DNA from 4 places in the Bradyrhizobium canariense genome. Region 2 is predicted to be linked to each of the others. Evidence: predicted binding sites of a transcription regulator. Region 2 holds the regulator's gene; each other region holds the start of a gene.
The links. The regulator PhoB, encoded in region 2, activates phosphate uptake and scavenging genes when phosphate is short. The targets are predictions, from matches to a motif close to TGTCATNNANCTGTCAT.
Positions count from the first base shown of each region.

Region 1 (7,103 bases), 830 kb from region 2:
TGCCGGGAGCCGCGATCGGCTTCCTGCTGTCGGGGCTTAATCTGTTTGCGATGACGACCGGCGGCCTGATTGCCGGCTTCACGGTCGCCATTCTCGCGGGCGTGGTCGCGCGCACGACCGAACTGAAGGAAGACGCCTCGCTGGCCGCGTTCTATCTGATATCGCTGGCGGCAGGCGTCACCATCGTCTCGATGAGGGGCACCAATATCGATCTGCTGCACGTGCTGTTCGGCAACATTCTGGCGATGGACAACCAGACGCTGCTGGTCATTGCGTTCAACGCAACGATCACGTTGCTTGTGCTGGCGGTGATCTATCGTCCGCTGGTGATCGAGAGCGTCGATCCGGTTTTCCTGCGCACCGTGAGCCGCGCAGGCGCGCCGGCGCATCTGGCGTTCCTGGCGCTTGTCGTGGTCAATTTGGTCAACGGCTTTCAGGCGCTCGGCACCTTGCTGGCGGTCGGGCTGATGATTCTGCCCGCGAGCATCGCGCGGTTCTGGTCGCGCGATATCAGCGGCATGATCTGCATCGCGGTCGCAAGCGCGATCATCTCGGGCTACGCCGGATTGGTTCTGTCATTTCAAACCCGGGTGCCGTCGGGTCCTGCAATCATCCTGGTGGCGGCGGTGTTGTATATCGGCTCGGTGGTGTTCGGCAGCGTCAGCGGCCTGGTCCGGCAGATGTTTCCCGGCCGTCATCTCGAAGCGTGAGCCATCAACCCCATGCGGCGTTTTCCATTCTGGCTCTTTTGTCTGGTGCTCGCGGCCGCTGCTGTGCCCGCGCATGCGCAGCCGCGTTTGAATGTCGTTGCGAGCTTTTCAATCCTCGGCGACTTCGTGCGAAATGTCGGCGGCGACCGCGTCGACGTGACGACCCTGGTCGGTCCTGATGGCGACGTGCACGTCTATACGCCGGCGCCGGCGGATGCGAAGCAGGTCGCGGATGCGCAGCTGGTCGTGATCAATGGCCTCGGCCTGGAGGGCTGGTTGCCGCGGCTGGTGCAGTCCTCGGGCAGCCGCGCTGCGATCGTGACTGCGACCGACGGCATCGCGCCACACAAGATCGGCTCCGAGGCCGACCCGCATGCCTGGCAATCGGTCGTCAATGCCAGGATCTATGTCAGCAACATCAGCAACGCGCTGGTCGCTGCCGACCCCGCTGACGCCTCGATTTTCCGGGCCAACACGGCGCGCTATGATGAGCAACTCGATGAGCTCGACCGCGAGGTGCGGGCGGCGGTCGAGCAAATCCCGCCGGCCCGCCGCAAGGTGATCTCGACCCATGATGCCTTTGGCTATTTTGCCGCCGCCTATGGCATCGAATTCATCGCCCCACTCGGCGTTTCCACCGAATCCGAGCCGAGCGCGCGCGATATCGCCGCGATCGTAAGCCAGATCAGGGCCGGCAAAATCCCGGCCGTTTTCTTCGAAAATATCAGCGATCCGCGGCTGATGCGCCAGATCGCGGCCGAGACCGGCGCCAGGATCGGCGGGACGCTCTATTCCGACAGTCTGAGCGGCGAAAAGGGCGATGCCCCCACTTACATTGACATGGTCAGGCACAATATAAAGGCCCTGACCAGCGCGCTGGCGAATTAGGGCAGGGGCCTCCCTGCTGCCGGGGCGCCCTCGAGAAATTCCTGTTTTTCGGAGCTGTTATGCCAGAGTCTTCGTCTTCTAAAATTCCTGTGACCGTGCTGACGGGCTATCTCGGCGCCGGCAAGACCACGCTGCTCAACCGTATCCTGTCGGAAAACCACGGCAAGAAATACGCCGTCATCGTCAACGAATTCGGCGAGATCGGCATCGACAACGACCTGATCATCGGTGCGGACGAAGAAGTCTTCGAGATGAACAATGGCTGCGTCTGCTGCACCGTGCGCGGCGATCTCGTGCGCATCCTGGACGGGCTGATGAAGCGCAAGGGCAAATTCGACGCCATCATCGTCGAGACCACCGGTCTCGCCGATCCGGCACCGGTCGCGCAAACCTTCTTCGTCGACGAGGACGTGCAGAAGAACGCGCGGCTCGATGCCGTCGTGACGGTCGCCGACGCCAAATGGCTGAGCGACCGGCTCAAGGACGCACCTGAAGCCAAGAACCAGATCGCTTTCGCCGACGTCATCGTGCTCAACAAGACCGATCTGGTTTCAAAGCCTGAGCTCGCGGAAGTCGAGGCGCGGATTCGCGCCATCAATCCCTATGCCAAGCTGCACCGCACCGAGCGTTGCCAGGTGGCGCTGTCGGACGTGCTGGAGCGCGGCGCGTTCGATCTCGACCGCATCCTCGAGATCGAGCCCGAGTTCCTCGAAGCCGGCGACGATCACGACCATGATCATCACGGTCATGACCATCATCACCATGACCACGGCCACAATCATGGTGGCCTGAAGCATTACCATGATGAGGACATGCAATCACTCTCGCTGCGATCGGACAAGCCGCTCGATGCGACGAAATTCATGCCCTGGCTGCAAAACCTTGTCGCCAGTGAAGGCCAGAAGATTTTGCGCTCGAAGGGAATTCTTGCCTTCAGCGACGACGACGACCGCTATGTGTTCCAGGGCGTGCATATGATGCTGGAGGGCGATCACCAGCGGCGCTGGAAGGACGGAGAGCCACGCGAAAGCCGTCTCGTCTTCATCGGCCGCGAATTGCCGGAGCAGACGATCCGCGACGGCTTCGAGCAGTGCATCACCACGTGATGACGCAGTTCGATCCGGGCGACAATTCAGCCTCCATCATTTCCGTCACGGACCGTGTGCGGCCGCTCTCGATCGGCATGCCGGTTGTCGCCGTGCACTTCCTCGGCGATCAGGCCGCTTTTGTCGGCGCCGAGGAAAACGTCGCTTTGGTGAACAAGGAAGGCGAGATCTCGCAAGTCGCCGTTCACAGCGGCGGCATTCTCTGCGTGGCCTCCGACGGCGCGCGGCTGGTCATGGGCGGCGACGACGGCAAGCTCGTTGCGCTCGACAAAAAGGGTGAGATCACGCTGCTCGCGACCGATCCGAAGCGGCGCTGGATCGATAATGTCGCGCTTCATCCCGACGGCGCGGTGGCGTGGTCGGCCGGCAAGACGGCGTTCGTCCGCAGCGGCAAGGCCGAGGACAAGTCGTTCGAGGTGCCGTCGACGGTCGGCGGGCTCGCCTTCGCGCCAAAGGGCCTGCGGCTTGCGATCGCGCATTACAACGGCGTGACGCTGTGGTTTCCGAACATGGCCGCCAATGCGGAGGTTCTGGAGTGGGCCGGTTCGCATCTCGGCGTCGTGTTCAGTCCGGACAACAAGTTCCTGGTCACCGCGATGCATGAACCGGCGTTGCACGGCTGGCGGCTGGCGGATCACCGGCATATGCGCATGACCGGCTATCCCGGGCGTGTTCGGTCGATGTCCTGGAGCGCGGGCGGCAAGGCGCTGGCAACGTCAGGCGCCGATACCGTGATCATGTGGCCGTTCGCCAGCAAGGACGGCCCGATGGGCAAGGAGCCGGCGATGCTCGCCCCGCTGCAGGCACGCGTCGCCGTGGTCGCCTGCCATCCCAGGCAGGATATCCTCGCCGCGGGCTACAGCGACGGCACCATCCTGATGGTGCGGCTGAACGACGGTGCGGAGATCCTGGTACGCAAGAACGGCACGGCGGCGGTATCGGCGCTGGGCTGGAATGCCAAGGGCACGTTGCTGGCGTTTGCCGCGGAGGATGGCGACGCAGGTCTACTGGAGTTGTGATAGAGAGCGCATACGGCCTCGCTGGGGAGCGGTATGCGATTTCTGACAACGTTTCAGCTCTATGATTTCTTCGACACGCTGGTCAGCCTGGCCACGGCGTTCGTGTTCGGCACCCTGATCGGCGCCGAGCGGCAATACCGGCAGCGGACCGCAGGTCTTCGCACCAATGTACTGGTCGCCGTTGGCGCTGCGGCCTTCGTCGACCTCGCGATGCATCTGGATGGCGCTGATGGCGCGGTGCGCGTGATCGCCTATGTCGTTTCCGGAATTGGCTTCCTCGGCGCTGGTGTCATCATGAAGCAGGGCATGGATGTCCGTGGCCTCAACACGGCCGCAACGCTCTGGGCGTCCGCGGCGGTCGGATCTTGTGCCGGTGCCGACATGGTGGCCCAGGCCGCGGCGCTGACCGTGTTCGTGCTTGCCGGCAATACGCTGTTGCGACCGCTGGTGAATGCGATCAATCGCATCCCGCTGGATGAGCAGTCCTCGGAAGCGACCTATCAGTTCAAGCTCACCGTGACGCCGGAGGCCCTGCCCGATATGCGCGACCGTCTGGTGGAACGGCTGGAAAGCGCCAAATACCCGGTGGCCGACGTGGATGTCGTCGAACACGGCGACGACCTGCTGGAGATCGTCGCGACGCTGGTCAGCACCGCGATCGATCCGGCGGAGCTCGAAATGGTGGTGGCCGATCTTGAGCGACAGCCCGGCGTGCGCCATGCCACCTGGGAAGTGAGCACCAAGGATTAATTGAGGCCGGTCCAAACCGGATCGCCCGGTGGAACCATGCTTCGCCACGACAGTTGAAATGTGGGCAGCTGGTGGTGCGACATGACCTCGGACGACAGGAAGCGCATGTACAGGAAGGATCTGTTTATCGCAGCCGTGATGGTCGCCGCAGGATTTGCCATATCCGGCGTCTCGCTCGCCGAGCTTATCGTCAGCCATCCGCGGCATGTAGCGCAGGCGACGCAACCGTTGCAGGGCTCTCCGGCTCCTGCGAATGAGAGCAAGGCGCCCGCGGAAGCAAAGCCTGGTGGCGAGCGCCCGACCACGCCGGCGCCCGAGCCAGCGCGCCCCGACGCACAAGCGCAAAAGGAAGGCGCAACGCCGGCGCTGCCGCCGGCTCCGGCCGAAAAGACCGCGCCGCCGATCAAGGAAAAATAGTTTTTTCGAAGACGCGATGCCGCGCTTTTCAGAATTTGACGGCGCGATGACATTAGCTGCGACTTGGGCCGCGACTTGCCCCTCGCTGCCGATTTTACAGTCTCGATTGTTGCCATTACCTGCCGCATAATGCCTCAAGGCGCGGAACGGCGCAGATCACACAGATGAGGCCGGTGATGAAGATCGATGACGTCAGGCGAACCGCGTATTCGATGCCGCTGAACAATCCGGCGTTTCCGCCGGGACCCTATCGTTTCTTCAACCGGGAATATTTCGTCATCACCTATCGCACCGATCCGGCCGCGCTGGCAGCCGTGGTGCCGGAGCCGCTGGAAGTCACCGATTCCGTGGTCAAATATGAATTCATCCGCATGCCTGATTCAACGGGCTTCGGCGATTACACCGAAACCGGGCAGGTGATTCCGGTACGCCTGAACGGCGTAGACGGCGCCTATACCCACGCGATGTATCTGGATGACGATGCGCCGATCGCGGGGGGCCGCGAACTGTGGGGATTTCCCAAAAAGCGGGCTTCGCCGAAAATCGAAGTCGAGAGCGACGTGCTGGTGGGATCGCTGCATTACGGCTCGGTGCTCTGCGCCAGCGGCACCATGGGTTACAAGCATCGTCCGGTCGATCATGACACCGTGCTGACGGGCATGAAGGCGCCGAATTTTATCCTGAAGATCATTCCGCATGTCGACGGCAGCCCGCGGATCTGCGAGCTGGTGCGTTTTTATCTCGAGGAGATCACGCTGAAGGAAGCCTGGACCGGGCCCGCCGCGCTCGGCCTGTTTCCCCATGCGCTCTGTGACGTCGCACGGTTGCCGGTGCGCGAGGTGGTATCGGCATTGCACTTCAAGGCCGACCTGACATTGGGCCTCGGAACCGTCGCGTTCGATTATCTGGCGAAGTGAACGTCGTCGTTCCGGGGCGATGTGCAGCATCGCACCCGGAAATGACGGTGACGCCTCACCGCACCAAGATATTGCGGAACTGCCAGGGATCGTTGATGTCGATGTCTTCCGGGAATAGCCCCGGCAGATCGTTGAGCGGTGTCCAGTCGGTGTAATAGCCCTTCACCGGCCCGAGATAGGGGCTCTGGATTTCGAGGCAGCGGCGGAAGTCCATCTCGTCGGCCTCGACGATTCCGGCTTCGGGATTTTCCAGCGCCCACACCATGCCAGCCAAAACCGCCGACGACACCTGAAGGCCGGTGGCGTTCTGGTAGGGCGCAAGACGCCGCGTTTCCTCGATCGACAATTGCGATCCGTACCAATAGGCGTTCTTGCCGTGGCCATAGAGCAGCACGCCGAGCTCGTCGATCCCGTCAACGATCTCGTTTTCGCCGAGAATGTGCCATTTCGGCTGCATCTTGCCGGTCGCGCCAAAGATCTCGTGCAGCGACAGCACCGCGTCGTTGGCGGGATGATAGGCGTAGTGGCAGGTCGGCCGGTACACCACGTTCTGTCCGTCGCGCACCGTGAAATAGTCCGCGATCGAGATCGATTCATTGTGGGTGACGAGAAAGCCGTATTGCGCGCCCGGTGTCGGGCACCACGAGCGCACGCGGGTGTTGGCGCCGGGCTGCAGCAGATAGATCGCTGCCTGGCACCCGGTTTCGTGCTTGCGGCCATTCTCGGGCATCCACTTTTCGTGCGTGCCCCAGCCGAGTTCGGCGGGCTGCATGCCCTCGGAAACGAAACCTTCGACCGACCAGGTGTTGACGAAGACGTTCATCGGCTTCGGATTCTTCGCGCGCTGGGTGTCGCGCTCGGCGATATGGATCCCCTTGATGCCGAGCTTGTGCGCAAGCTGGCCCCAGCCTTCCCGGCTCTTCGGCTCGTTGAACGGCGTGTTGGTGTCGCGGGCGATGTCGAGCAGCGCCTGCTTGACGAACCACGATACCATGCCGGGATTGGCGCCGCAGGTGGACACCGCCGTCGGTCCGCCCGGGCTCTTGTGCTTGGCCGCGAGCAGCGTTTCGCGCAGCGCGTAATTGGAGCGCTTTTCGGGGCCCATATCCTTGTCGAAATAGAAGCCAAGCCATGGCTCCACGACGGTGTCGATATAGAGCGAGCCGATCTCGCGGCACAGCGTCATGATATCGACCGATGATGTATCCACCGACAGATTGACGCAAAAGCCCTGGCCGCCGCCGGCGGTCAAAAGCGGCACCAGCAGCTCGCGATAATTGTCGCGGGTGACCGCCT
Region 1 is NZ_LT629750.1:3,927,667-3,934,769, reverse strand. Features, by position in the region: gene BLV09_RS18865 (metal ABC transporter permease) at 1-710, shown strand, start outside; gene BLV09_RS18860 (metal ABC transporter substrate-binding protein) at 723-1,598, shown strand; gene BLV09_RS18855 (CobW family GTP-binding protein) at 1,658-2,704, shown strand; gene BLV09_RS18850 (WD40 repeat domain-containing protein) at 2,704-3,723, shown strand; gene BLV09_RS18845 (MgtC/SapB family protein) at 3,757-4,473, shown strand; gene BLV09_RS37350 (hypothetical protein) at 4,555-4,890, shown strand; gene BLV09_RS18835 (acetoacetate decarboxylase) at 5,067-5,807, shown strand; gene BLV09_RS18830 (homospermidine synthase) at 5,863-7,103, opposite strand, start outside.
Region 1: a site for PhoB is predicted at 4,926-4,942, ahead of BLV09_RS18835 (acetoacetate decarboxylase). Genes of this name have one in related genera too.

Region 2 (7,103 bases):
TGCTCGGCCTGTTGCTGTTCGTGCTGACGTTCTTCGTGCTGGCCGCGGCGCGGCTGATGTTGTTGCGGCTGGAAAAGAAGGCGGGGAATTGAACTCATGAACCCGATTTACGCATCACGCCGTCGCAAGGACATCATCATCCGCGGGCTCTGCGTCGGAGCCGCCTTGTTCGGCGTGACTTGGCTTGCGCTGATTCTGATCACCCTGTTTTACAACGGAGTTGCGGGCTTAAGTCTCCAGCTTTTTACGGAGAATACGCCCCCGCCGGGTTCGACCGAAGGCGGCTTGCTGAACGCGATCATCGGTTCGGTCATCATGACCGTGATCGGCGTCGGCATTGGCGCGCCGCTTGGCCTGTTCGCTGGCACCTATCTCGCCGAATACGGCAAGCATGATCACCTGACCTCGGTGATCCGCTTCATCAACGACATTCTCCTCAGCGCACCCTCCATCATCATTGGCCTGTTCATCTATGGCGCCGTCGTGGTGCCGATGGGCGGGTTCTCGGCCCTGGCCGGTGCACTGGCGCTGGCCGTGATCGTCATCCCTGTCGTGCTCCGCACCACCGAAGATATGCTGCTGTTGGTGCCCAACCCGTTGCGCGAGGCGGCATCGGCGCTGGGGCTGCCGCGTTCGCTCGTTATCAAGCGGATCGCTTACCGGGCTGCACGCTCCGGCCTGATCACAGGCGTCCTGCTCGCAACCGCGCGTGTTGCCGGCGAGACCGCGCCGCTATTGTTCACCGCGCTGAGCAACCAGTTCTTCAGCCTCGATCTGACCAAGACGATGGCCAACCTGCCGGTGACCATCAACAACTTCGTGCAAAGCCCCTACGCTTATTGGAAGGAACTCGCCTGGAGCGGGGCCTTGCTTATTACTCTAACCGTACTCGCGTTGAATATTGGCGCGCGTTATCTTGGCGCCGAGAGGGCTGCAAAATGAACGAAGTCTCTGTATCCGTGGGTAGTTCGAGCGGACCCGTTCCTGCGGCGCCGTTGCCGGATGCCCCGGCCAAAGTCAGCGTGCGCAACCTGAACTTCTATTACGGCGAGCATCATGCGCTGAAGAACATCAATCTGACGCTCGGCACCAATCGCGTCACCGCTTTTATCGGTCCGTCCGGTTGCGGCAAATCGACATTGCTGCGGATTTTCAACCGGATGTACGATCTCTATCCGGGGCAGCGCGCCGTCGGCCAGTTGATGCTCGACCAGACCAACATTCTCGATCCCAAGCTCGATCTCAATCTGCTACGCGCGCGCGTCGGCATGGTATTTCAAAAGCCGACGCCGTTTCCGATGACGATCTATGAAAACATCGCCTTCGGTATCCGTCTTTATGAGAAGATTTCCAAATCCGAAATGGACGACCGCGTGGAGAAGGCGTTGCGCGGCGGCGCGCTCTGGAACGAGGTCAAGGACAAGCTGAACGCCTCTGGTCTCAGCCTGTCCGGCGGCCAGCAGCAGCGGCTCTGCATCGCCCGTACCGTCGCGGTGCGGCCCGAAGTGATCCTGTTCGACGAGCCATGTTCGGCGCTCGATCCGATTTCGACCGCCAAGGTCGAGGAGTTGATTCAGGAACTGGCCGAGCACTATACGATCGCCATCGTGACCCATAACATGCAGCAGGCCGCCCGCGTCTCGGACAAGACCGCCTTCATGTATCTCGGCGAGCTGATCGAGTTCGACGACACCAACAAGATTTTCACCTCGCCGAGCGATCGACGCACCCAGGATTACATCACCGGCCGGTTCGGCTGAGGAGATAGAACATGGCTTCTGAGCACACCGCCAAGGCGTTCGACAGCGATCTTCAGGAACTAACCAGGCTGGTCGCCGAGATGGGTGGCCTTGCCGAGCGCATGATTACCGAATCCGTCGATGCGCTGATCCGTCGTGACGTCGCGCTGGGCAAGCATGTCGTGGTTTCGGATATTGAGATCGATAATCTGCAGCGCACGATCGAGGAACGCGCGGTTCTGACCATTGCGCGGCGTCAGCCGATGGCGGTGGATCTGCGCGAGATCGTCGGCGCCATGCGGGTCGCGACCGATCTCGAGCGGATCGGCGATCTTGCCAAGAACATGGGCAAGCGGGTCGCGGCGCTGGAGAGCGATTTTCAGCCGCTGAAGCTGATCCGCGGCCTCGAGCATATGACCGACCTGGTGCAGTCGCAGGTTAAATCCGTGCTCGATGCCTATGCGGCGCACGATTTGCCGGCGGCGATGACGGTGTGGAAGGGCGACGAGGAAGTCGACGCGATCTGCACGTCGCTGTTCCGCGAACTCCTGACCTATATGATGGAAGATCCGCGCAACATCAGCTTCTGTATCCATCTGATGTTCTGCGCCAAGAACATCGAGCGGATCGGCGACCATGCCACCAATATTGCGGAAACCGTGTTCTACATGATCGAAGGTCAGCAGATACTCGACAAGCGCCCGAAGGGCGACATGACGACGTTTGCCACAACCGTACCCGGAAACTGAGGGAAGGCTGCATATGAGCGCGCGCATTCTGGTGGTTGAAGACGAAGAAGCGCTTACCACGCTGCTGCGCTACAACCTGGACGCCGAAGGCTATGACGTTGAAACGGTCGGGCGCGGCGATGACGCCGACACACGGCTGAAGGAACGTGTTCCGGATCTGATCGTGCTCGACTGGATGCTGCCGGGGTTGTCCGGGATCGAGCTGTGCCGAAGGTTGCGGGCGCGGCCTGAGACCAGGCAGCTTCCGATCATCATGCTGACCGCGCGCGGCGAAGAAAGCGAGCGGGTCAGGGGGCTTGCGACCGGTGCCGACGATTACATCGTCAAGCCGTTCTCGGTGCCGGAATTGCTGGCGCGGGTAAAGGGTCTTTTGCGCCGCGCCAGTCCCGAACGCCTCGCCACCGTACTCACCTATGGCGATATCGAGCTCGATCGCGAGAAGCGCCGCGTCGCGCGTTCGGGGCGTCCGATCGATCTCGGTCCGACCGAGTACCGGCTATTGGAATTTTTCCTCGAGCATCCGGGACGGGTGTTCAGCCGCGAGCAATTGCTCGACAGCGTATGGGGCCGCGATATCTATATCGATGAGCGTACGGTGGATGTGCACATCGGACGGCTGCGCAAGCTGCTCAATCCGGGCCGTGAACAGGATCCTATTCGCACCGTGCGTGGTGCCGGCTACGCGCTCGACGACCGCTTTGCGAAGGTCGAGTAACGAGCCGCATTAAATAGCTCTCGTCCCGGCCATCGCCAGGACTCATAACCCCTGATGTAAAATTTTAATGAGCCGAAGTGGCCAGCTTGCATAACCACGAACGCCGGTGGTTATAGGTCCCGGCATTTTGCCGGGACGGCAACAAATCTTCGCAGATAAATCGTCGTAAGTCGATCTTACCGCGCCGGCTTCGACGGCTGCCGGCGGCGGTCGCCGGCGGGCTGATAGGCCACCCGCGAGTGATGCGCGCAATAGGGCAGGCCGGACAGCGCCTTGCCGCCGCAAAAGAAAAACTCCGGACTGGAAGGGTCGCCGACAGGCCAATGGCAGGTGGCCTCGTTGAGCTCCAGCAGCGACAGGCGCTGGCTCATCGGCACCACGTTGTCATAGGCGATCGGATCCGGCTCCATCTCGACTTCGAAGGCATGGGCCAGTGCAGTGTTGCCGCGTGAGACCGGCCGCGAAACCCGCATCATGTGCTGGGCCGGCCGCGCCTTGCGCTGGCGTGGCGCTGCCGAAGAGGGGCTCTTGGCGCGGCCGGAAAGGCCAAGCCGATGCACCTTACCGATCACGGCGTTTCGCGTCACATTTCCGAGTTCCGCCGCGATCTGGCTGGCCGAAAGTCCGGCCTCCCAGAGCTTCTTGAGTTGCTCGACGCGATCGTCCGACCAGGTCAATACCGTCATCGCATTCATCCCTTCGCGTCGCACCGGCCATTACCTGGGACGGCGCTGCGATCTAAATCTCTAAAAATCCCTGCGGTCAGAATCCCTTAGCCCTCGCCGGGCGCAGAAAGCGCGCCCGAACGTGTACGCCGAACACATAGGACTTAGAGGATCAGATCCGCCGCACGAGATGTCGTACCCGACAGCCCAGACGCTACAATATGGCGTGACTCGGGCGCAAGAGTCCGCGTCTGTGCGTCCACATGTTCCGTGATTTAATCATTGCAATTCGATTTTTCCACCGCACCGGGATCTTACGGAGATTCGGAATCTTGACAGTGGCAGTTTGGACGCCCTGTGGCCGGTTGACACTTATCGCCGTGCGCATAGAATGCCCGCCACGTGCCGCCCCTAAAAGGCGGCACGTTTTGTTTTCCGGCCTATTGTTGCTGCATCGCGCAATTCGCGCATTGCAGTCGGCTCTAACTTTCAGTGATCGCCATGACCAAGAGCGCCACGTCGCATTTGCTTCCCGTATTTGCCAGAGTCGATCTCGGTTTTGAGCGCGGCGAAGGCGCATGGCTGATCGCAACCAACGGTGAGCGCTATCTCGATTTCACCTCCGGCGTTGCGGTAAACGCACTCGGCCACGCGCATCCGTATCTGGTCGCAGCCCTGCAGGAACAGGCCACCAAGCTGTGGCACATGTCCAATTTGTTCAAGAGCCCGGATGGCGAACGGCTCGCCGCAAGACTGTGCGAACAAAGCTTTGCCGACTTCGTGTTCTTCGCCAACTCCGGCGCCGAGGCGATGGAATGCGCGATCAAGATCACGCGCAGATATCACGCCGCCAAAGGTCGCCCCGAACGCTATCGCATCATCACGTTCGAAGGCGCGTTTCACGGCAGAACGCTGGGGACGCTGGCGGCGACCGGCTCACCGAAATATCTCGAAGGTTTTGGGCCGCCGCTGGATGGCTTCGACCAGGTCGCGCTTGGCGATCTTGACGCCGTCAAGAAAGCGATCGGTCCGCAGACCGCGGGCATCCTGATCGAGGCGCTGCAAGGCGAAGGCGGCGTGCGTGCCGCACCGCATGCATTCTTCAAGGCGTTGCGCCAGCTCTGCGACGACAACGGCCTGCTGTTGATCTTCGACGAAGTGCAGACCGGTATGGGCCGCACCGGCGAGCTGTTCGCCTATAAACGCCTCGGCGTTACGCCCGATGTGATGCCGCTGGCGAAAGCGCTTGGCGGCGGCTTTCCAATCGGGGCTTGTCTCGCGACGGCGGAAGCTGCATCCGGCATGACGCCGGGTTCGCACGGTTCGACGTTCGGCGGCAATCCGCTTGCCGTCGCCGCCGCGAACGCGGTGCTCGACGTCATGCTCAAGCCTGGCTTTTTCGAGCACGCGCAGAAGATGTCGCTGCTGCTCAAACAGAAACTGGCTTCAGTGGTCGATCGTTATCCCAAGGTGCTCACGGAGGTGCGCGGCGAGGGATTGCTGATCGGTCTGAAGGCCGTGGTGCCGTCGGGTGATCTCGTCAACGCGTTGCGCGATCAGAAACTGCTCACGGTCGGCGCCGGTGATAATGTGGTGCGCTTCCTGCCGCCGTTGATCGTGACCGAAGCGGAGATCGAGGAGGCCGTGCAGCGGCTCGATCGCGCCTGCGCCGCACTTTCCGGCAATCAGTTGAAACAGGCGGCGGGATAATGAGCAAAGCTCTGCGTCATTTTCTCGATCTGAACGAGCTTCCGACCAAAGAACTGCGCAACATGCTCGCGGCAAGCGTCGCCATGAAGGCGAAGCTGAAGGCACATGACAAGCCCGCCAAGCCGCTCGAAGGCAAGACGCTCGCCATGATCTTCGAGAAGCCCTCGACCCGCACCCGGGTGTCGTTCGATGTCGGCATGCGCCAACTCGGCGGTGAGGCGATCATGCTGACCGGCGCAGAAATGCAGCTTGGCCGCGGCGAAACCATCGCTGACACGGCGCGGGTGCTGTCGCGTTACGTCGATGCGATCATGATCCGCATTCTCAGCCACGACGCGCTGCTGGAGCTCGCCGCGCACGCCACCGTGCCTGTCATCAACGGGCTGACACGGCGCTCGCACCCCTGCCAGGTGATGGCGGATCTGATGACATTCGAAGAGCATCGTGGCCCGATCGAGGGGCGCACCATCGCGTGGAGCGGTGACGATAACAACGTGCTGGCGTCATGGGCGCATGCGGCAGAGCGGTTCAAATTCACGCTCAACATTGCGACCCCGCCGCAACTCGCACCGAACAAGGCGATGAAGGACTGGATCAAGGCAACCCACGCGCCGGTCGTGCTCGGCAATGATCCGGAACAAGCCGTGCGTGACGCCGATTGCGTGGTGACCGACACCTGGGTCTCGATGGGCGACAAGGACGGCGAGCACCGCCACAATCTGCTGCGGCCGTATCAGGTCAACGCCCAGCTGATGTCGCTGGCGAAGCCCGACGCGTTGTTCATGCATTGCCTGCCCGCCCATCGCGGCGAAGAAGTCACCGACGAGGTGATCGATGGTCCGCAATCGGTCGTGTTCGATGAGGCGGAAAATCGCCTGCATGCCCAAAAGGGCATTCTGGCATGGTGCTTCGACGCGGTGGCGTGAGGCAGCGTTTGGATTGAGCACGATGACGGCGTTGTCCCGGCGAATACCGGGATCATGCCGCGAGGTCTCTCGTTTCTGCGTCGTGGTGGATATCTTCCGCAGCACATGACGCCGGGAGCATACCTCCCCGCGTTCGCGGGCACGATTCGTGGAATATTTCGCCGTTTTTCGACCCTTTCGTTCTGCGCCCGCCGACCCCAGATAAAGCGCCATGACCTCACAATCCCCCGACATCAAAATCTCCGTTGAAACTGAAACCCCGATCCGTGCGCCGTCGGCGGTGCCGGTCGACGACGCGGTGCTGCCCTTCGAGGTTAGTGCGCTCGATCTGCGCGGCCGCCTGACCCGTCTCGGCCCCGCGCTCGACGAGATCCTCACCAAGCACGATTATCCGCCACCGGTCGGCAAATTGCTCGGCGAGGCGATCGTGCTGACGACGCTGCTCGGCTCGGCACTAAAATTCGACGGCCGCTTCATCCTGCAAACCCAGACCGATGGTCCGGTGTCGTTTTTGATCGTCGACTTCCAGGCGCCGGACCGCTTGCGCGCCTATGCGCGTTACGACGCCAAGCGGCTAACGGCTGGTCAGAATTCCGCAG
Region 2 is NZ_LT629750.1:4,762,473-4,769,575, reverse strand. Features, by position in the region: gene pstC (phosphate ABC transporter permease subunit PstC) at 1-92, shown strand, start outside; gene pstA (phosphate ABC transporter permease PstA) at 97-942, shown strand; gene pstB (phosphate ABC transporter ATP-binding protein PstB) at 939-1,760, shown strand; gene phoU (phosphate signaling complex protein PhoU) at 1,772-2,488, shown strand; gene phoB (phosphate regulon transcriptional regulator PhoB) at 2,502-3,203, shown strand; gene BLV09_RS22695 (GcrA family cell cycle regulator) at 3,380-3,889, opposite strand; gene BLV09_RS22690 (aspartate aminotransferase family protein) at 4,370-5,578, shown strand; gene argF (ornithine carbamoyltransferase) at 5,578-6,504, shown strand; gene BLV09_RS22680 (Hsp33 family molecular chaperone) at 6,716-7,103, shown strand, end outside.

Region 3 (7,103 bases), 640 kb from region 2:
GCCCGCCACCGCCAGCGTGATGCGCAGCCGTTCGGGCTGGCCGTTGGCACGATCGCACCGCTCGATGTTGTAGGGAGGATAACCGTCGGCGCCTTTCACGACGCGATCGAGCGCACGCTCGATCTCGTCGAATCCCAAAAGGAACGGACTGGATAACGAAGGAACACGAGACATTACAAAGTCCTCTCGAAGCGACTTTGAGGGGCCCTTGCGGCACCCCATTTGTGGCCGGCCGGCGGACTTGCCGTCCGGTTAACAGCGAATATGGGCATGATTTGGCAGGGGTTCAAGCGCCCGGGAACCCGCTCCCCAGCATCCTTCGGGGCGCGATCGCAAGGAGCGAACGGGAACTCTCGAGCTTGTCGCCACCCGCTTCCGAATGACGACATGGAGGCTCAGAGCTCGATCCGCTTGCGGCCATCGGCGCTGAACAAATGCAGTTTTTCGCGCGGCGTGATCGCCCGGATCCGCTCACCGATTGCGGGCGCGACCGCGCCGGGGACCCGCACGATCACCTCGCCGGGGGGCAACTCGCCGGGATTGGCGGCCACGCCCTGCGCCTCACGCTGCCTGGTGCCGTAGATGAAGGTCTCGGCGCCGACCCGCTCGATCGCCTCCACAGTCAGGTCAAGCGCGATGCCGTCGGCGATCGGATCGCTCGAAATCGCGAAATCTTCGGGGCGGATTCCCAGGATGCCGGCCTCACCCAGGGCGCCGGCAAACTGCGTCTTGATTTCGTCCGAGCCTGCCGGCAGCAGGTTCATCGGCGGCGCGCCGATAAAGGAAGCGACGAAGGTCGTGGCCGGCTTCTGATAGATCTCGAGCGGGTTGCCGATCTGCTCGACCTGGCCGCCATTCATGACGACGAGAATATCCGCGAGTGTCATCGCCTCGAGCTGGTCGTGGGTGACGTAGATCGACGTCGTCTTTAGCCGCCGTTGCAGTTTACGGATTTCGACGCGCATCGCGATGCGCAGCTTGGCGTCGAGATTCGACAAGGGTTCGTCGAACAGAAACACTTTCGGCTGCCGCACGATGGCGCGGCCCATCGCCACGCGCTGGCGCTGGCCGCCGGAGAGTTGCCGCGGCTTGCGATCGAGCATGGCGCCGAGTTCGAGAATGCGGGCGGCTTCCTGCACACGGGTATCGATCTCGGGTTTGGGGGTGCCGCGGTTACGCAGGCCGTAAGCCATGTTGTTGTAGACGCTCATATGCGGGTAGAGCGCGTAATTCTGGAACACCATCGCGATGTCACGATCGGCCGGCTCGATCTGGTTGACGATTCGCCCGCCGATGTCGATCTCGCCGCTGGTGATGGTCTCAAGCCCTGCGACCATGCGCAGCAGCGTGGACTTGCCGCAGCCGGAGGGCCCGACCAGCACGCAGAACTGGCCGTCGCCGACCTCGAAGTCGATGCCTTTGATGGCTTCGAAACCGCCGACATAGGTTTTTCGGACGTTGCGGAGGGAAACGCCGGCCATTGGGGCTACCTCCGGGAACGGCGAATAGCGAATGGCGGATAGCGAACAGGGAAGAGTGGGAATGTCTCAGCACATCGTCCATTCGCCATTCGCCACTCGCTATTCGCCATCTTCCCCATCACTTTTCCGTCTCGACCAGTCCGCGTACGAACAGGCGCTGCATGAACACCACCACCGCAACCGGCGGCACCATGGCGAGCACGGCCGTGGCCATCGCGAGCTGCCATTCCGCCAACTCGTCGGTCGTCGTCAGCATCTTCTTGATGCCGGTGACGATCGTCTGCATGGAATCCTGCGTGGTGATCAGGAGCGGCCACAGATATTGATTCCAGCCATAGATGAACTGGATCACGAACAGCGCCGCGATCGTCGTCATCGACAGCGGCAGCAGCGTATCCCAGAAGAACCTGAAGGGTCCGGCGCCGTCGATCCGTGAAGCTTCCAGCAGCTCGTCCGGCACCGTCATGAAGAACTGACGGAACAAGAGCGTGCCGGTCGCGGACGCGATCAAGGGCAGGATCAGCCCGGCATAGGTGTCCAGCATGTGCAGGTCGGACACGACCTTGTAAGTCGGATAGATGCGGACCTCGACCGGCAGCATCAGGGTGATGAAGATGATCCAGAATGCGGTCTTGCGGAATGGAAAGCGAAAATACACCACCGCGTAGGCCGACAGGATCGAAATGAAGATCTTGCCGACCGCAATCCCGGTGGCCGAGACGAACGAATTGAACAGCAGGCGGCCGACCGGCTCGCGGTTGAAGCGCGAGGCCCCGACAAAGACGGCACGGTAGTAGTTTTCCAGCGTATGCCCGCCCGGCAGAAGCGGCATATTGCCGCCGACCACGGTGGCCGCGTCGTGGGTCGAGGCAATGAACGCGAGATAGACCGGGAAGCCGACGATGAATACGCCGAACGTCAGGATGGCATAGGCGATGATGTCATTCCATGGGCGGTGCTCGACCATCAGTATTGCACCTTGCGTTCGACATAGCGGAACTGGATCGCGGTCAACGCGATCACGATGACCATCAGCACCACCGATTGCGCGGCCGAACTCCCGAGGTCGCCGCCGAGCCGTCCGTCCGCATAGACCTTGTAGACCATGGTCGTGGTCGCGCCGGCCGGACCGCCGCCCGTCACCGCATCGATGATGCCGAACGTATCGAAGAACACGTAGACGATGTTCACGACCAGCAAAAAGAACGTGGTCGGTGACAGCAGCGGAAACACGATGGTCCAGAACCGTCGCATCGGTCCCGCGCCGTCGATCGCCCCGGCTTCAATCACGCTTTTGGGGATCGATTGCAGCCCCGCCAGGAAGAACAGGAAGTTGTAGGAGACCTGCTTCCACACCGCGGCCATCACCACCAGGATCATGGCATGGGTGCCGTTCAGCAGCGGATTCCAGTCGAAGCCCAGCACGCGCAGCGGCCGCGCCAGCGTCCCGAGCGAGGGGTGGAACATGAAGAACCACAACACACCGGCCACGGCCGGCGCCACCGCATAGGGCCAGATCATGAACGTCTTGAAGGTGGCGGCCGCCTTCAGGTTCTTGTCGGCCTGGGTAGCGAACAACAGCGCAATGGCGAGCGACAGCGTCGCGACCAGCGACGAGAATATCAGCGTGGTCAGCATCGCCTTGTAATATTCGGGCTGCGCAAACAGCGCCTGGTAATTCTCCAGGCCGACAAATTCGGAAGATAGTCCGAATGCATCCTCGCGAAGAAAGGATTGCCAGACCGCCTGACTCGCCGGCCAGTAGAAGAAAACGAATGTGATGATGAGCTGCGGCACGAGCAGCAGATATGGAAGCAGCTTACTGTTGAAGAAGGCCGACTTTTCCATTCAGGGCGTCGTGGCGATCCGTGCGGGTGAAGAAAGCTCCCTCTTCGGAGCGAGAGGGAGCTTTCAGGATGACCTACTTCACGGTTTTTTCAAAGGTCCGCAACATGGCATTGCCACGCGCCACGGCGCTGTCGAGCGCTTCCTTGGCGGTTTTCTGGCCCGCCAGCGCGGCTTCCATTTCCTCCGCCCAGATGTCGCGCATCTGCACCATGTTGCCGAAGCGCAGGCCGCGCGAATTCTCGGTCGGCTCCTTGTTGGTGAGCTCCTTGAGCGGGGTCTCCAGGATCGGATTCTTCTCATAGAAGCCGTCCGCCTTGGTCTTTTCGTAGGCCGCCTTGGTGATTGGGAGGTAGCCGGATTCCTGATGCAGCTTGGCCTGGCGGTCGGTGTCCGAGAGGAAGGTGAAGAATTTTGCGACGCCCTTGTATTCCTCGGGCTTCTTGCCGCCCATCACCCACAGCGAAGCGCCGCCAATGATCGAATTCTGCGGTGCGCCCTGGACGTCGGGATAATAGGGCATCGGCGCCGAGGTGAAGTCGAATTTGGCGGTGCTCTTGGCGGTGGCGTAATAGCCCGACGACGTCAGGAAGATCGCGCATTCGCCGGAGGCGAAGCGGCTTTCGCTGGCATTGCCGCGGCCGGAATAATCGTAGGTCTTGTCTTTCTGCAGGTCGATCAGGTTCTGCAGATGCCGGATATGCAGTGGGGAGTTGAACGTCAGCACGGTGTCGAAGCCGTCGAGGCCGTTCGCCTTGGTGCCGATCGGCACGTTGTGCCACGCGGAAAATTGTTCGATGTTGGCCCATGTCGCCCAGGCGTTGGAGAAGCCGCAGGTGGTGTGCCCGGCGGCCTTCAGCTTCTTGGCGGCATCGAAGACTTCCGGCCACGTCTTCGGAATCTCGGCGACGCCGGCTTTCTTCAGCTCATCCTTGTTGATCCACATCACCATCGACGACGAGTTGAAGGGAAACGACAGCATGTCGCCCTTTGATGTCGAGTAGTAGCCGGTGATGGCCGGAAGATAGGCCTTGGGGTCGAACGGCTCGCCGGCCTCCTTCATCAACTGGTAGACCGGCTTGATGGCGCCCGTGGCGCTCATCATGGTCGCGGTGCCGACCTCGAACACTTGAATGATGTGCGGGGCGTTGCCGGCGCGGAATGCGGCGATGCCGGCATTCATGGTGTCCGGATAGCTGCCCTTGAAGGTCGGGATGACCTTGTAGTCCGACTGGCTGGCGTTGAAATCATCGGCGAGCTTGTTGACGATGTCGTTGTTGCCGCCGGTCATGGCGTGCCACCACTGAATCTCGATCACCGCGTGCGCGGGTGTCGCGGCGGCGAGCGCGAGTGTAAAGGCCGTGGCGATAGCCGCGCCGAATTTTCGAAGAGCCATCAAATTTTCTCCCCCGTTGGACCGTCATCGTCGTTGTCGCGCGGTAGCAGCGCCGGATGACGTGCAAATGACTGTATAAGCGAGCGGATGCTACGGGGGAAGCGCCGGCCTAGGAAGCAGGAAAATAGGCCAAGTTAGCCGCAGGTAGTTACGTCGAGAGCCATCGTCCCGCGAATACCGGGACGATGGATGACGAAGCAGCTTAGCGCTTCCGCTCGGGTCCGCAGACCGCGCCCTTGGCAACCAGGGCTTCGATCTCGCCCTTGGAATATCCGAATTCCGAAAGCACTTCCGAGGTGTGCTGGCTGAATTTCGGCGGCGTGCGGCGCAGGCTGGGTTTGCTGCGCTGAAGACGGATTGGCGAAGCGACCCCCTTGTACCAATCCTTCTCGATGACGTCGCCGCGATGGATGGTATGGGCGCTGGTGAGCGCCTGATCGATCGATTGCACCGGGCCGGCGGGAAGCCCCGCGGCCAGCAGGCGATCGCAGAGCGGTGCGGCGTCGTGCTGGCTGAACACGGCTGCGAGTTCAGCGCGCAATGCGTCGCGGTTGGCGATGCGGTCCTTGTTGCGCGCAAAGCGCGGATCGGTTCCGAGTTCGGGCTTGCTGATTTCCTTGGCCAGCTTGCGGAAGGTGCCGTCATTGCCGACGCCGATAAAGATGTCGTCGGTACGGGTCGGGAAGATCGCGTAAGGCACGAGGTTCGGATGCTCGTTGCCGGTGAGCTGCGGCGGCTTCCCGTGCATGAAATAATTCGCAGCGTGTGGATGCATGACGGCGAGGCCGGTTTCATACAGCGTGGTCTCGAGAAACTGCCCGAGTCCCGATCTCTGCCGTTCCGACAGCGCCATCAGAATGCCGATCGCCGCATAAAGCCCGGTGGTGATGTCCACCACGGGAACGCCGATGCGCATCGGGCCGCTTTGCGGCGAGCCGGTCGCCTTGATCATCCCGGTCATGGCCTGGATGATGGCGTCATAGCCGGGATTACCGCCGCGCGGACCGTCGGCGCCGAAACCGGAAATCCGGCAGTGCACGAGTTTCGGGAATTTCGCGCGCAGCACGTCGTTGCCGATGCCCCATTTGTCGAGCGTGCCCGGCTTGAAGTTCTCGATCAGCACGTCGGCGCCTTCCAGCATCTTCATCAGCACGGCGCGGCCGCCTTCCGATGCGAGGTCGAGCCCGATCGAGCGCTTGTTGCGGTTGATGCCGACGAAATAGGCCGCGTCTTCCTCGTGGAAGGGAGGTCCCCAGTCGCGCACCTCGTCGCCGGCGGGCGGCTCGACCTTGATCACATCGGCGCCGTGATCGGCGAGAATCTGCGTGCAGTAAGGGCCGCCCAGAACGCGCGTGAGATCGATCACGCGCAGTCCGGTCATCGCGCCGGGAGCCGCTAGGGAATTCATGAAAACAACCTTCGCTCAAGCAGGGTTCGAGTGGAATTCCTGAGCTAGCGGTCTTCAGGCGCGGCAGCAATGCCTTCTCGCGCGTAGGCGCATGCCGGGACGGCCGTCGGCGTGCCTGGTTGCGGCGTGGCGAACCCTCCGTGCGACAAATGGTCCGCCGATTGTCTCGGCGGACCATCCGGCGGTGTCGTTACACGACCGTCAGGCGCACATCCACATTGCCGCGGGTCGCGTTGGAATAGGGGCATACCTGGTGGGCTTTCTCGACCAGGGCCTCTGCTTCGGCGCGCGGAACGCCGGGCAAGGAGACGGCAAGTGCGATCTCCAGGCCGAAGCCGCCGGCCGAGCGCGGTCCGATCCCGACGGTGGAGGTCACCGACGCGTCCGCGGGCACCTTCGGGCCGCCTTGCGAGGCAACGAATTTCATCGCGCCAATGAAGCAGGCGGCGTAGCCGGCGGCGAACAGCTGCTCGGGATTGTTGCCCGCACCGCCACCGCCACCGAGTTCCTTCGGCGTGGTGAGTTTGACGTCCAACGCTCCGTCGAGGGTCGCGGCGTGGCCATCCCGGCCTCCGGTGGCCTTGGCACTGGTTTTGTAGAGGACATTCACGGACATGTCGGTCTCCCTGTTGGCGGTTTCGATCCATTTATATTGCACACAATTCAATTGTGTACAATATAAATAACGTAAGCACGTGATTTAATTGTTTGCAATTGATTGCTCGCGTGCCCGAGCCCAAAATGAACCATGGGCGCTATCAGTTGGCGAGGTTGCTAATGGCCAAGAAACACGTGGCGGACTTGCCGCTGCTGCTGGGTAATCAAGTCTGTTTCGCAGTCTATTCCACGGCGCATGCGTTCAACCGGGTCTACAAGCCGTTACTTGACCGGCTCGGACTGACCTATCCGCAATACCTGGTGATGCTGGTGCTGTGGGAGCGCGATGGCGTGCCGGTCAGGGATATCGGTGAAC
Region 3 is NZ_LT629750.1:5,406,044-5,413,146, forward strand. Features, by position in the region: gene BLV09_RS25715 (Hsp20 family protein) at 1-174, opposite strand, end outside; gene BLV09_RS25720 (sn-glycerol-3-phosphate import ATP-binding protein UgpC) at 396-1,481, opposite strand; gene ugpE (sn-glycerol-3-phosphate ABC transporter permease UgpE) at 1,600-2,448, opposite strand; gene ugpA (sn-glycerol-3-phosphate ABC transporter permease UgpA) at 2,448-3,329, opposite strand; gene ugpB (sn-glycerol-3-phosphate ABC transporter substrate-binding protein UgpB) at 3,403-4,722, opposite strand; gene BLV09_RS25740 (CaiB/BaiF CoA transferase family protein) at 4,925-6,130, opposite strand; gene BLV09_RS25745 (organic hydroperoxide resistance protein) at 6,321-6,746, opposite strand; gene BLV09_RS25750 (MarR family winged helix-turn-helix transcriptional regulator) at 6,908-7,103, shown strand, end outside.
Region 3: a site for PhoB is predicted at 4,779-4,795, ahead of ugpB (sn-glycerol-3-phosphate ABC transporter substrate-binding protein UgpB). Genes of this name have one in related genera too.

Region 4 (7,103 bases), 3.0 Mb from region 2:
GCAGGCCGGCGCGATCGGATACGTCATGGCCGATGATGGCAGGTGCGAGGTGACGGCGGATGGTAGATACCGCCGATTCCGGCGTCTCATAAGACCATTGCCGCATCGGTCGGCACTCGCCCCAGCCCACGACACCGTCGTCGTCGCGGATTTTGACGTAGATCAGGATGACTTCGTCGCCGGCTCCCCCGGCGCTTCCCGATGCGAAGGTGAAGGTCGACTTGACGCGAACCCCGACGGGAAAGACTTCGACCGATTCAATCCGGCTCATTACTTATTCTTTCGCATCGCGCGGACTCGCTTTGGCATCACGCAGGCTTGCCCGCAGGGGCTGCCGTGAGGGCTGAGCTTTCGGCCTCACCTATGCCGCCTCTGACGAAGACCAGCAAGATGACCGCGCCGAGCACGAGCATCGCTCCCGTAAAGGCGAACGCCGCGTCGAACGCCTTGGACGAGCTGACGATGTAGCCGGTGACAATCGGCGCGGTGACACCGACCACATTCGCACCCGAGGTGAACATCGCAACAGCCTTGCTGGCATTGCCGGAGCTTCGCACGAGGTCGTTGCATAACACGGTATTGAGCGAAATGGCATTGGCGAGAAACGTCACCGCGATGGTGAGCGCGAGCACGACAGCCCATGTCGATTGAAGCCACGGCGTTGCCGCCATCAGCATCGCCGGGACGAACGAGGCGATCACGGCCTTCTTGCGGGCACCGGCCTTTAGCGCCTCAGCCGTAAAGATCTTGTCGGTAACGCGCGCAAGCAAGATCGCACCTATCACGGCGGTGCCGTAGATAATGGCGGTATACAGTCCCGATCCGAAGATCGCGATGCCGCGCTGGGTCTGCAGATAGTTGGGCAGCCAGCTCAGCAGCATGTAATAGGCATAGACAAGGCAGCCTTGCGCCAACGTCAGCGCCCACAATGATGGGCTTTTGAGCAGGCTCGCAAATCCGGTCGAACCCTGCTCCGGCGGACTATCGTCGCGCGTTTTGAGGATATGGGCGCGCTCCTCTTCGCTCAGCCATTTGGTATCCTTGGGATCCCGGATCGTCGCCACCCACACCAGCGCCCAGGCGATGCCGATCGCACCGGTGACGACGAACGACATCCGCCATCCCCCGACCAGCACCAGCCAGCCGACGAACAGCGCGCCAAAACCGACGCCGAACGATTGCCCGAGCGAAATCGCCGATATCGCGACGCCGTATTCCGAGCGCGGAGCCCAGGCGCGGACGGTCTTTGTCCCCACCGGCCACGCGGCTGCCTCGCCGGTGCCAAGGCAGATACGCGCAATCATCAGGCCGACGATGCCGGTGATGGCAGCGGTCGAAGCTGTCGCAAGCGACCATAGCGCGACCGCGCCGGGCGCCAGCCGCCGCACGCCGAAACGGTCGGCCAGATAGCCGGCCGGGATCAGGATCACGATGTAGGACCACAGGAAAGCTGAGAAGATCCAGCCGAGCTGGATCGGCGTCAGGCTAAGCTCCTTGGCGATCGTGCCGGCAGCAACCGACAGGTTGACGCGATCGAGGTAATTGATCGCCGTCATCAGAAACAGCATCGAATAGACGAATGTCCGGCCGGGAATTTTCATGCCCCTCCCCCCATATTTGCGCACGTTGATCAGTGCCGCGTTGGAGAGGATTTAACCATCCAGTGAATTAGAAGGCAAGACGGGCCGACCAGCTGATCGCGAAGCGCTCACTTCGCGTCTTTTTTCTTCACGTCCTTGATGCTGGAAAAGACGATGCCCTCGGCGCGTTCCTTGGTGTAGCCGAGATAGAACTCGTTCTTGGCCAGGAACACCGGATCGCCATCGACGTCGTCAGCGACGCCGGAGCCGTTGGCGGCAATGAAGGCCTCGAGCTTCTTGCGATCATCCGAGGAAATCCAGCGCGCCAATTGAAACTCGCTGACCTCGAACTCCACCGGCAGTGCGTATTCGGCATCGAGACGGGCTTTCAGCACGTCAAGCTGCAGCGGGCCGACCACGCCGACCAGCGCGGGAGCGCCATCGCGCGGGCGAAACACCTGCACCACGCCCTCCTCCGACATTTGCTGTAGCGCCTCTTTGAGCTTCTTCGCCTTCATCGCGTCGGTCAGCCGGACGCGACGGACGATTTCCGGCGCAAAGCTCGGCACGCCGACAAAGGTGATTTCCTCGCCCTCGGTCAGCGTGTCGCCGATCCGCAGCGTCCCGTGATTGGGAATGCCGACGACATCGCCGGCAAAGGCTTCATCGGCCAGCGCGCGGTCCTGCGCAAAAAAGAACTGCGGGCTGGTGAGCGACATGTTCTTGCCGGTACGCACCAGCTTCGCCTTCATGCCGCGCGTAAGCTTGCCCGAGCACAGCCGCGCGAAGGCAATGCGGTCGCGATGGTTCGGATCCATATTGGCCTGGATCTTGAACACGAAGGCGCTCATACGCGGCTCGTTGGCTTCGACCTTGCGCACATTGCTTTCCTGCGCGCGCGGCGACGGCGCGAAGCGGCCGAGCCCTTCCAGCAAATCGCCGACGCCGAAATTGCGCAGCGCGCTGCCGAAATACACCGGCGTCAGATGGCCCTCGCGAAAAGCCTCGAGCTCAAACGGCTGGCAAGCCTCCGACACCAAGGCAAGTTCGTCCTTGATGGCGCCGACGTCGAGATTGGGATTGCGGCCCGCAAGATCGGAGATGTCGATCTGTTGCGCCGCGCCGGTCTTGGCGCCGCCGCCCTCGAGCAGGCGCACGCCGCCATTGGTGACGTCATAGGTGCCGAGGAAATCACGGCCGCGGCCGACCGGCCAGGTCATCGGCGTGGTGTCGAGCGCCAGCGTCTTTTCGATCTCATCGAGCAGATCGAAGGTGTCACGGCTCTCGCGGTCCATCTTGTTGATGAAGGTGATGATCGGGATATCGCGAAGACGGCACACTTCGAACAGCTTTCGCGTTCGCGCCTCGATGCCCTTGGCCGCGTCGATCACCATGACGGCGGAATCGACCGCCGTCAGCGTGCGATAGGTATCTTCGGAAAAGTCCTCGTGGCCCGGCGTGTCCAGCAGGTTGAACACGAGGTTTTCGAATTCAAAGGTCATCACCGAGGTGACGACGGAGATGCCGCGCTCGCGCTCGATCTTCATCCAGTCAGAGCGGGTGTTACGCCGCTCGCCCTTGGCCTTGACCTGGCCGGCGAGATTGATCGCGCCGCCGAACAGCAGCAGTTTTTCCGTCAGCGTGGTCTTGCCGGCGTCCGGATGCGAGATGATCGCAAAGGTCCGGCGGCGCTCGACTTCGGAGGTGAGCGGCGAACGGGGAGATGATTCAGTGGAAAGCGCAAGGTCAGACATTCACGAGCCTGTGGCAGGGAAACCGGGCTGGATCAAGGGCGTTTGGGGCGTTTTCGAGCGGTGTGGATACCGGCTGACGTTCAGAACACGCGTCAAAACGAAAGAGCAAGCCCCATATGGGGATTGTGCCGCCGAACTCCAGTCGCCGGGGTTTGCCTACCGCACCAGGGAGGCCGCCCAATACGCCAGCGCCGCGACGGTGGCTGCGGCAGGAATCGTGATCACCCAAGCATAGACGATCGAACTCGCCACGTTCCAGCGTACGGCGGAGGCACGCCGCGCGGCGCCGACGCCCACGATGGCGCCGGTGATGGTGTGTGTTGTCGAAACTGGAACTCCCAGAAAGGTCGCCATGAACAGGGTCGCAGCACCCCCGGTCTCGGCGCAAAACCCCTGCATCGGCGTCAGCTTTGTGATCCTCAGGCCCATGGTGCGAACGATCCGCCATCCCCCCATCAGCGTGCCCAGCGCCATCGAGGCCTGGCAGGCCAGCACCACCCAGAACGGCACAAAAAAGTGCTCACCGAGATGCCCCTGCGAGAACAGCAGCACGGCGATGATGCCCATGGTTTTCTGTGCGTCATTGCCGCCATGTCCGAGTGAGTACAGCGACGCCGAAGCGAATTGCAGGATTCGGAATGCACGATCGACCGCGAACGGCGTCGAGCGTACCGAGGCCCAGGACACGATCGCGACCAGCACCAGTGCCAGCAGGAATCCCACCAGCGGCGACAGCACAATCGCGAGCAATGTTTTCGACAGGCCGCTCCAGACCGCGGCCGAAACGCCCGCCTTGGCCATTCCGCCGCCGACCAAGCCGCCGATCAGCGCGTGCGAGCTGCTGGAGGGAATTCCCAACCCCCAGGTAATCAGGTTCCAGACGATCGCGCCCATCAGCGCGGCGAAGATCACCTGCGCATCGATCACGCTGGGCTCGATAATGCCGACGCCGATCGTTTGCGCCACGTTCAATCCGAATACGCCGAAGGCGACGAAATTGAAGAACGCCGCCCACAGCACCGCGTATTGCGGCCGCAGCACCCGGGTCGAGACGATGGTTGCAATCGAATTGGCGGCGTCGTGCAAGCCGTTGAGGAAGTCGAACAGCAGCGCGACGGCGATTAACCCGACCAGAATAGGAAGACCAAGCGTGGTGTCCACCGGCGCGGCCCTGCCCTATACCTGTTCGATCACGATACTGTTGATCTCGTTGGCGACGTCGTCGAAACGATCGGCGACTTTCTCAAGGTGGTCGTAGATTTCCGCGCCGACGATGAAATCCATCGCGTTGGCGTCGCGATGCTTGAGGAACAACTCCTTCAGTCCGATATCGTGGAGATCGTCGACCCGGCCTTCCAGCTTGGTCAGTTCCTCGGTGATCGCGGTGAGCATCGCGACGTTTTCGCCGATCGATTGCATCAGCGGCAGCGCGCGTCCAACCAGATTGGCGCACTCGACCAGCAGCGTGCCGATTTCCCGCATCGGCGGTTCGAAGGTGCGAACCTCGAACAACACCACCGCCTTGGCGGTCTGCTGCATCTGGTCGATGGCATCGTCCATCGACGTGATGAGATTCTTGATATCAACGCGATCGAACGGCGTGATGAAGGTTCGCCGCACCGCGGTCAGCACCTCGCGGGTGATATTGTCGGCATCATTCTCGAACTGATTGACGCGCTGGCAACACACCAGCGTCTCATCTCCGCCGCGCAGCATGTCCTGCAACGCCAATGCGCCCTGCACGACCGTTTTGGAGTGCCTGGCGAACAGATCGAAAAACCGCTCCTCCCTGGGCAAAAAGGCACGAAACCAGCGCAGCATCTGAAGTGTCCGTCGTTGAAGAAGTGGCGGCCAAAGCGGCCCGTCACATAACTGTCATAGAACGATTTAAGGGGAAAGCGCCCAGCGGTCCGCCACGGGAACCCATTCATCCACCGCTTTGTACGATCAGGAAATGTCCCGGAAAGCGGTCCCGCCTAAAGGGACAGCCGGAAGTAGTGGGCGATTTCGCCGACAAGTCCCCGGCGAAACGTCAATACGCAAATCACGAAGATCACGCCCTGGATCACCGTTACCCACTGACCGAAGCCGGCCAGATATTGCTGCATGGCGATGATCACGAAGGCGCCGGCGACCGGACCAAAAATGGTGCCGAGACCCCCGACCAGCGTCATCAGCACGATTTCGCCCGACATGCTCCAGTGCACATCGGTCAGCGAAGCATTTTGCGCCACAAATACCTTCAGCGCGCCGGCAAGCCCCGCCAGCGTTCCGGACAAAATATAGGCAAGCAGCTTGTATTGATCGGTCTTGTAGCCCAGCGAGATCGCGCGCTGCTCGTTTTCCCGGATCGATTTCAGCACCTCGCCAAACGGCGAGTTGATGGTGCGGAAAATGAGCAGAAAGCCGATCAGGAATCCGCCGAGAATGACGTAATAAAGCACGGTCGGGTTACCGAGATTGAGCACCCCGAACATGTATCCTTGAGGGATGCCCTGAATGCCGTCTTCGCCGTGGGTGAACGGTGTCTGCAGATAGATGAAATACAACAGCTGCGACAAAGCGAGCGTGATCATCGCAAAATAGATGCCCTGGCGGCGAATGGCGACGAGACCGGTAATGACGGCAAGTCCGGCCGCGGCGGCCGTGCCGACCAGAATTCCAAGCTCGGGCGAAAGACCCCAGACCTTCAGCGCGTGCGCCGAAACGTAGCCCGCTGTTCCCAGAAACATCGCGTGGCCAAAGGACAGCAGTCCGCCATAGCCGATCAGCAGGTTGAAGGCGCAGGCCAGCAGCGCGAAGCACAGCGCCTGCATCACGAAGAAAGGATAGACGCCGGTAAACGGCACGATCAGCAACAGCGCGGTCATGATGCCAAACGCGATCATTTCATCGCGAATGCCATGCGCGGTCATCGGTATGGTGTCGTCAGTTGTGACCGTCATGTCAGCTCGCCCGTCCCGTCAATCCCGAAGGCTTCACAAGCAACACCAGCACCATCAGCACGAATACAACTGTGTTGGAGGCTTCGGGGTAAAAATATTTGGTCAGTCCCTCGATCACGCCAAGCGCAAAGCCGGTGATGATCGATCCCATGATCGAACCCATGCCGCCGATCACCACGACGGCGAACACGACGATGATCAGGTCGGCGCCCATCAGCGGCCTAACCTGGTTGATTGGAGCCGATAACACGCCCGCCAGCGCGGCGAGGCCGACGCCAAGCCCGTAGGTCAGCGTGATCATCCGCGGCACGTTGATGCCGAATGCGCGCACCAGCGTCGGATTTTCGGTGGCGGCGCGCAGATAAGCGCCGAGCCGCGTCCGCTCGATCAGATACCAGGTGAGCAGGCACACCACGAGGGAGAAGATAACCACCCAGCCGCGATAGATCGGCAGGTACATGAATCCCAAATTCATGCCGCCCTTGAGTTCATCGGGGATCGAATACGGCAACCCGGATGAACCAAAATAATTCTGGAAAACGCCCTGAATGATCAGCGCCAATCCGAATGTCAGCAGCAATCCGTAGAGATGATCGAGACCGGACAGCCATTGCAGCATGGTCCGCTCGAGGATCATGCCGAAGATGCCGACGATGATCGGAGCCAGGATCAGCGCCGGCCAGTAACCGATATTCGCAAGGTTCAGCAGGAAATACGCGCAGAACGCACCCATCATATAGAGCGCGCCATGCGCAAAATTGATGATGTTGAGCATGCCGAAGATCACGGCCAGCCCGAGGCTGAGCAGCGCGTAGAACGAGCCG
Region 4 is NZ_LT629750.1:1,781,228-1,788,330, forward strand. Features, by position in the region: gene BLV09_RS08750 (mandelate racemase/muconate lactonizing enzyme family protein) at 1-271, opposite strand, end outside; gene BLV09_RS08755 (MFS transporter) at 309-1,601, opposite strand; gene BLV09_RS08760 (peptide chain release factor 3) at 1,709-3,334, opposite strand; gene BLV09_RS08765 (inorganic phosphate transporter) at 3,491-4,495, opposite strand; gene BLV09_RS08770 (DUF47 domain-containing protein) at 4,511-5,155, opposite strand; gene BLV09_RS08775 (branched-chain amino acid ABC transporter permease) at 5,311-6,279, opposite strand; gene BLV09_RS08780 (branched-chain amino acid ABC transporter permease) at 6,281-7,103, opposite strand, start outside.
Region 4: a site for PhoB is predicted at 5,197-5,213, ahead of BLV09_RS08770 (DUF47 domain-containing protein). Genes of this name have one in related genera too.